One region of the Pseudomonas sp. BN414 genome, then DNA from elsewhere that is predicted to be linked to it. Evidence: riboswitches for the same ligand, from Rfam matches in the RefSeq annotation. Region 1 holds a riboswitch; the other holds the start of a gene.
What was found. Region 1 has a riboswitch for cobalamin ahead of btuB (TonB-dependent vitamin B12 receptor). Riboswitches for the same ligand answer to the same signal wherever they lie in the genome.
Positions count from the first base shown of each region.

Region 2: another riboswitch for cobalamin. It lies ahead of cobG (precorrin-3B synthase); the one in region 1 lies ahead of btuB (TonB-dependent vitamin B12 receptor).

Region 1 is NZ_SSOL01000025.1:5,911-9,372, forward strand. It holds gene E8E95_RS02475 (DEAD/DEAH box helicase family protein) at 1-1,199, shown strand, start outside; cobalamin riboswitch at 1,480-1,694, shown strand; gene btuB (TonB-dependent vitamin B12 receptor) at 1,762-3,462, shown strand, end outside.
Region 2 is NZ_SSOL01000070.1:107,206-110,667, forward strand. It holds gene E8E95_RS17790 (cobalt-precorrin-6A reductase) at 1-493, opposite strand, end outside; gene cbiE (precorrin-6y C5,15-methyltransferase (decarboxylating) subunit CbiE) at 490-1,713, opposite strand; cobalamin riboswitch at 1,795-1,988, shown strand; gene cobG (precorrin-3B synthase) at 2,075-3,391, shown strand; gene E8E95_RS17805 (precorrin-8X methylmutase) at 3,388-3,462, shown strand, end outside.

The sequences.
Region 1 (3,462 bases):
TCTGCCAGAACCTGGAGTTCTTCAGCCAGAACCCCGAGCCCACGGAGGGCTCGTTGACCGAACCGCTGGGCCAGCGTTTGTTCAAGACGCGCCTGGAGCTGCTCTCTGCTCTGGATCGTCAGCGTGCCGGGGGCGATGTGCGCGAACCCCATGGCGGTTACTCGGCGGTGTTCAGCAATGAGCAACTGCGTGAGGACACTGCCGCGATGTTGCAGGAGCGGGTAGCGGGCATGTCGCTGGATAACTTCCTGGTGCGCCCGAAGCGCCGTTGGGTGGAGCGCTTCGCCCGGATGGATGCCTGGCAAGCCCTGGATGACGCCAGTCTGCGCGACTTGAGTGAGCACATTTCCGGACTTCCCAGCACACTGCCGGACGAGGATGAGGAGGCCAAGCGCTTCGACCTGTTGTTGTTGCGCCTTCAGTTCTGCGTGCTGAATGCCGAGCCGGGCTTTGCCCGTCTGAGTGAAAAGGTCCGAGAGATTGCCGGAGCGTTGCTGGAGCAGACCAGCATTCCGGCCATCGCCGAGCAGGTGTTATTGATCGAAGCGGTAGCCGGCGAGGAGTGGTGGCAGGACGTCACTGTCTCAATGCTGGAGCAGGCCCGGCGCAAGCTGCGCGCTCTGATCAAGCTGCTGGAGAAGCGCAAGGGGACGGTGGTGTACAGCAACTTCGAGGATGAGCTGGGGGATATCAGCGAGACGGTCATGCCGTCGATGACCACCCCGGCCAGCTTCGAGCGCTTCCGTGAGAAGGCCCGCGCGTTTCTGCGTGCCCATGAGGATCATTTGTCCTTGCGCAAGCTGCGGCGTAATCAGCCGCTGACGGCGATGGACCTGGAGGCCCTGGAGCAGATGCTGGTGGAGAGCGGTGGCGGTGCCGGCGAAATCCACCGCGCCAAGGAGCAGGCCCATGGTCTGGGGCTGTTCGTGCGCTCGCTGGTGGGGCTGGACCGGGAAGCTGCGGTCGAAGCCTTGTCTGGCTTCATCGGCGGCAGGACCCTGAGCGGCAACCAACTGGAGTTTGCCAATCTGGTGATCCAGCACCTGACGGAGTTTGGCGTGATGGAGGCCAGCCGGTTGTACGAGTCCCCCTTTACCGACCTGACTCCCGCCGGGCCGGATGGCCTGTTCAGTTCGGAACAGGTGGATGAGTTGGTGGCCGCGTTGGGGCGGGTCAGGTCGTCGGCGATGGTGGCATAGCGGGTGAATCACGCATTGCCGCTCCACCATCGATGTCATGGGGTAGCGGAGCAAGTGGACGTGAACAGTGACTTCCACCCTACACGCTGCGCGTCCCGCCCTTGCGGGTGATGTCAAGCGCGAATGAAGGGGACAACGTAGCGTGGATCACGCTTTACCGATCCACCACCAGCGCTCGCCGGCAACACCGCTGGTGGAAGTGAAAAGCGACTTCCACCCTAGGAGTTCGATTCGCTGGGAACGCCGCCATCCGATTTGACGCTACCCCGCGCACCCTCTAACCTTCGCCGCTGCCTCAGGTGCCCCTTGGCTTGTGCTAAAGGGGTGAAACAGGGAAGCCGGTACATTCCTTCGAAGAATCCGGCGCTGCCCCCGCAACGGTAGGCGAGTAGAACGCCGCAATCGGCCACTGTGCCCCAGGCATGGGAAGGCGCGGCACGGGAGCTTCGGCTCCACTCGCAAGCCCGGAGACCGGCCTGTCGCAAACAGGGCATCGGAGTCATCCGCATGCAGTTCCCTTTATAGATGTCGCGCGGGTGGCACGACGGAGATCCCTATCTTGATTCGCAAGCCTTTCATCAGGCCGGCGGCGCTTGCGCTGCTCGGCAGTTCCTCTATTTCTCCCTTGCTGGTCGCAGCGCCCCTGACGCTGGACGAGCAGGTGGTCACCGCGACCCGTAGCGAGCGGCCGGTGCGGGCCAGCCTGGCCGCCAGCACGGTCATTGACCGCGAAGAGATCGAACGCAGCCAGGCGCGCTCGGTGCCTGAGCTTCTGCAGAAAGTGCCGGGGGTGACCCTCAGCAACAACGGTGGACCGGGCAAGAACACCACCGTTTTCCTGCGCGGCAGCGAGTCCGACCACGTCCTGGTGTTGATCGATGGCATCAAGGTGGGTTCGGTGAGCGCCGGCATCACGGCCTTCCAGGACCTGCCGGTTGAGCTGATCGAACGCATCGAAGTGGTTCGCGGCCCGCGCTCCAGCCTCTATGGCTCGGAAGCCATCGGCGGCGTCATTCAGATATTCACCCGCAAGGGCGGAAAGGGTGGTGCCAAGCCCTGGTTCTCCGCTGGTTACGGCACCCATGACAGCTATGAAGGCAGCGCCGGCGTTTCAGGTGGTGACGACAAGGGCTGGTACAACCTCGGCGTCAGCAGCCAGGACACCGACGGCATCAATTCACGCCGGCAGGGCAGCGACTACTACGAGCCCGATGCGGACGGCTACCGCAATCTTTCCGGCAGCTTGCGCGCGGGCTATCGCTTCGAGAACGGCCTGGAACTCGATGGCACGTTGATGCGCGCAAAGGCCCACAACGACTACGACGATATCGACCAGTTCGGCTATTTCCACCCCCTCGGCGGGCACAACGCCAATGCCGACAACCGCCAGGAGTTGCTGGGCGGCCGCGCGCGTTTCAGCCCTGCGGAAATCTGGGACGTGACCCTGCAGGCGGGGCGTAGCGAAGACAAGACCACCAGCGAAACCGACGGCGTCTTCGACGCGCGTTTCAATTCCAAGCGCGACAGTGCTTCCTGGCTCAACGACCTGACCCTGGCCGAGGGGCACGTGCTGACCCTGGGCTACGACTGGCAGCGCGACCGGATCAGCAGTTCCACCGCCTTCGACAAGGACTCGCGCCTGAACAAGGGCTGGTTCGCCCAGTACCTGGGCGAGTACGGTCGCCAGGACTGGCAGCTCAGCCTGCGTCGTGACGACAACGAACAATTCGGTACCCACGACACCGGCAATGCCGCCTGGGGCTACGCGCTGACCGACGCGGTGCGCTTCAGCCTGAGCTACGGCACCGCCTTCAAGGCGCCCAGCTTCAACGAGCTTTACTACCCCGGCTACGGCAATCCCGACCTGGACGCGGAAACCTCGGAAAGCTTCGAGGCCGGCCTTGCCGGTCAGCATGATTGGGGTCGCTGGTCCATCAATGCCTATCGCACCCATGTGGACGACCTGATCGCCTACGACTCCAGCCTTGGCCTTTACGGCGGCCCCAACAACATCGGCAAGGCACGCATCGACGGCCTGGAGCTGGTAGTGGGTAGCCAGTGGCTGGGGTGGGACTGGAACGCCAACGCGACCTTCCTCGATCCTGAGAACCGTGAGTCGGGCGTCAATTCGGGCAACGATCTGCCGCGTCGCGCGCGGGAAATCTTCAACCTCGATCTGGACCGCCGCCTTGGTCGCTTCGGCATTGGTGCCACCCTGCATGCCGAAGGGCGCAGCTACAACGACTTGGCCAACCGCGAGCGT
Region 2 (3,462 bases), on a different contig from region 1:
CTATCACCTCGTAACGAGGTCCTGCTGGCTGCCCTTGCAGGCAGCGCACGGTCCAGTGCTGCTGCGCGGGGATCTCGTGCATGTGTTCCAGCGGCTCGCGGCCGAGGGTGAAGAACGGGCGACGAAAATCCTTCAGGGCATCGATCAGCCCGGCCCAGTCGGCGATTTCGCGCCAGTCATCTTCAGGGCCTGCCTGCCAGCCTGGACGCCGCAGCGCCCAACAGGCAACACCCGCTATTTCGGCGGCAGCCGAGCCGTTCCGGCTGATCTGCGCGGCGTAGGGATGGGTGGCATCGACCAGCAGATCGATGCCCTCTTCCGCAATGTAGCGGGCCAGCCCATCCACGCCGCCATAACCGCCCACACGCACCTGGCAGGGGAGGTCATCCGGCACCTTGCCGAGGCCAGCGAGGCTGTAGACATGCTCGGGACCGAGGCGGCGCGCCACAGCGAGCGCTTCGGTGACGCCGCCCAGCAGGAGGATGCGTTTCATCGTTGCGCCACGTCGTCGCCAGGCTTCACCACTTCCAGCAACGTGATCGGCAGCGCCGAGCGCCAGGTATCGAAGCCGCCCAGCGGCTGGGCCTGGGCAATGGCGATGCGGGTGAGCTCGCCGCCGTGGTTTTCACGGAAGGCCACCAGTGTGGCTTCGCTCTGCAGGGTGACGGCGTTGGCGATCAGGCGGCCGCCCGGTTTGAGCTGGCTCCAGCAGGTGGCGAGCACGCCGGGTTCGGTGACGCCACCGCCGATGAAGATGGCATCCGGCTCCGGCAGGCCTTCCAGCGCCAGCGGGGCCTGGCCCGCCACCAGTTGCAAGCCGGGTACGCCGAGGGCGTCGCGGTTGTGACGGATATGCGCCTGGCGGCCTTCGTTGGCTTCGATGGCGATGGCGCGACAGCTCGGGTGCGCGCGCATCCACTCGATGCCGATGGAACCGCAACCGGCGCCCACATCCCAGAGCATTTCGCCGGGGCGCGGCGCCAGGCGCGCCAGGGTGATGGCGCGGACGTCACGCTTGGTGAGCTGCCCGTCGTGGCGATAGGCGTCGTCGGGTAGGCCGGTGGTCAACGGCAGCGAGCGTGTGCCTTCGCCGGAACGGATTTCGAGGGCGACCAGATTGAGCGCAGCAACCTCATCGAGGGACCAGTCGCTGGCGATGCCATCGAGGTGGCGCTCACGTTCACCACCAAGATGCTCCAGGACCACCAGGCGGCTGGGGCCATAGCCCACCTCGACCAACAGGCTGGCGATGGCTGCCGGGCTGCGGCCATCGTTGCTCAGCACCAGCAGGCGGGCACCCTCGTGCAGGTGGGCATTGAGCGCCGCCAGCGGACGGGCGACAACGGAAAGCAGGGTCACCTCCTGCAGCGGCCAGCCCAGCCGGGCGGCCGCCAGGGAGTAGGACGACGGCGCCGGAATCACCTGCATTTCTTCCACCGCGACCTGCCGCGCAAGGCTGGCGCCGACACCGAACAGCATGGGGTCGCCGCTGGCCAGCACGCAGATCGGCGTGCCGCGCTTTTCCAGGACGGGCGCCAGGGAGAAGGGGCTTGGCCAGGGACTGCGGCGGGCGCTGATGCAACGCGGCAGCAGGTCGAGTTGGCGCGGTCCGCCGACCACTTCAACGGCCCCCAGCAAGGCATGGCGCGCAGCCTTGCCCAGGCCTGCGTAGCCGTCTTCACCTATCCCCACCACTGTCAGCCAGGGCTGCATTCGCTGTCCTCGATTCCGAAAAACGCCACAGACATTCAGCTCCCGACAGGCAGCCTTTTCATAGGTCCGGGCAAAGCGGGCATAATAGCGCCCTTCATCGGTTGCCGGCGCGGCGCACAGTCGCTCCGGCTTAAAGGGAACACGGACAAACCGTGGCTGCCCCCGCAACTGTAAGCAGCGAGTCCATGCAATCGAGGTCACTGGGGAAACCCGGGAAGGCCGCAGTGGATGACGACCTGCCAGCCAGGAGACCTGCCGGTGAAACCAGTCGCGTGTGTACGCATCGAGCGGGGTGTATCGATGCAACGTTGTCCCTGAATCAGGGAACCGGGTCGCCGCGACGCCAACCATGGTGACCTGAGTGAAACACGCCCAGCCCACAGCGCCATCCGTCCGTCCCTCGGCATGCCCGGGGATGCTGCGTATCGTCCAGGCGAAGGACGGCGGCATCTGCCGGATCAAACTGCCCTGCGGCCGCCTGGATGCCGAGCAGGCCCGCGCGGTCGCGACAGCCGCAAGCCAGCATGCCGGCGGCGTGATCGAAGCCACCAATCGCGCCAACCTGCAGATTCGTGGTGTGAAAGCCGGCGCCGAGCAGGCGCTGATCGATGCCTTGCTCGCTGCACGCCTGGGTGCCGATTCCCCCGGCGCCGACGATGTGCGCAACCTGATGGTCAGTCCACTCGCCGGCCTCGACCCATCCGCCCTTGTGGATATCTCGCCCCTGGCCGAGCGGATTCTTGCGCTGCTGCAGGACAAGCAGCACTTCCATGCCCTGTCGCCGAAGTTCGCCCTGCTGCTGGATGGCGGCGAGTCGATGGCGATGCTTGAGCACCCCCACGATCTCTGGCTCTCGGCGATGGGTTCCGGCGAGCACGCGCCATTCGCCTTCGGTCTGGGGGGCTGTCCGCCGCAATCTAAGGATGACGTCGCTGCCCTGGCCGCCGTAGCGCGCGAACAGGTACCCGCTCTGGTGGAAGCCCTGCTGGACCTTTTCCTTGAACTGGCGACACCCGATCAGACGCGCATGCGCCACCTGCTCGCCGTGTACCCGGAAGGCGACTTGCTGCTGCGCTTGCAACAACGGCTGGACGTCCCCCTGCTGCCCGCGGGTGACTGGCACCGCCCCGCCCCGCAGCCCTTCGCCCATCTCGGCATTCGCTATGGTCGCCACGTGGGTGGCGCGCCCGTACTCGGCCGACTGGATGCCACGCAACTCAAGGCGCTGGCCGATCTCGCCGACAGCCTGGGCGACAGCAGCCTGCGCCTGACGCCTTGGCAATCGGTGCTGCTGCCCAATGTCCGCGATCCCGAAACGGTCCTGCAGGCCATGGGCGACCTCGGCCTGGTCACCGATGCGACTGCCCCGCTGGCGCGCCTGGTCGCTTGCACCGGTTCAGCCGGTTGCGCCAAGGGCCTGGCGGATACCAAGTCCGATGCACTGGCCCTGGCGCCCCTGCTGCCGGCTGATGCGGTGGTTCATCTCAGCGGTTGCCCGCGCTCCTGCGCCTCGGCTCATGTGGCGCCCTTCACACTGCTGGCCGTCGCCCCCGGCCGTTACGACCTTTTCGAGCGCGGCGGTGCCGGCTTCGGCCGCTTGCTGTCGCGTGACATCAGCATCCAAGAGGCCGGCGAACGCCTGGCCGCCTCTCCTGACACCTGGAGTTCCACCCCATGATCGAGTACATCCGCGATGGTCAGGAGATCTATCGCAATTCCTTCTCCATCATCCGCGCCGAGGCCAACCTC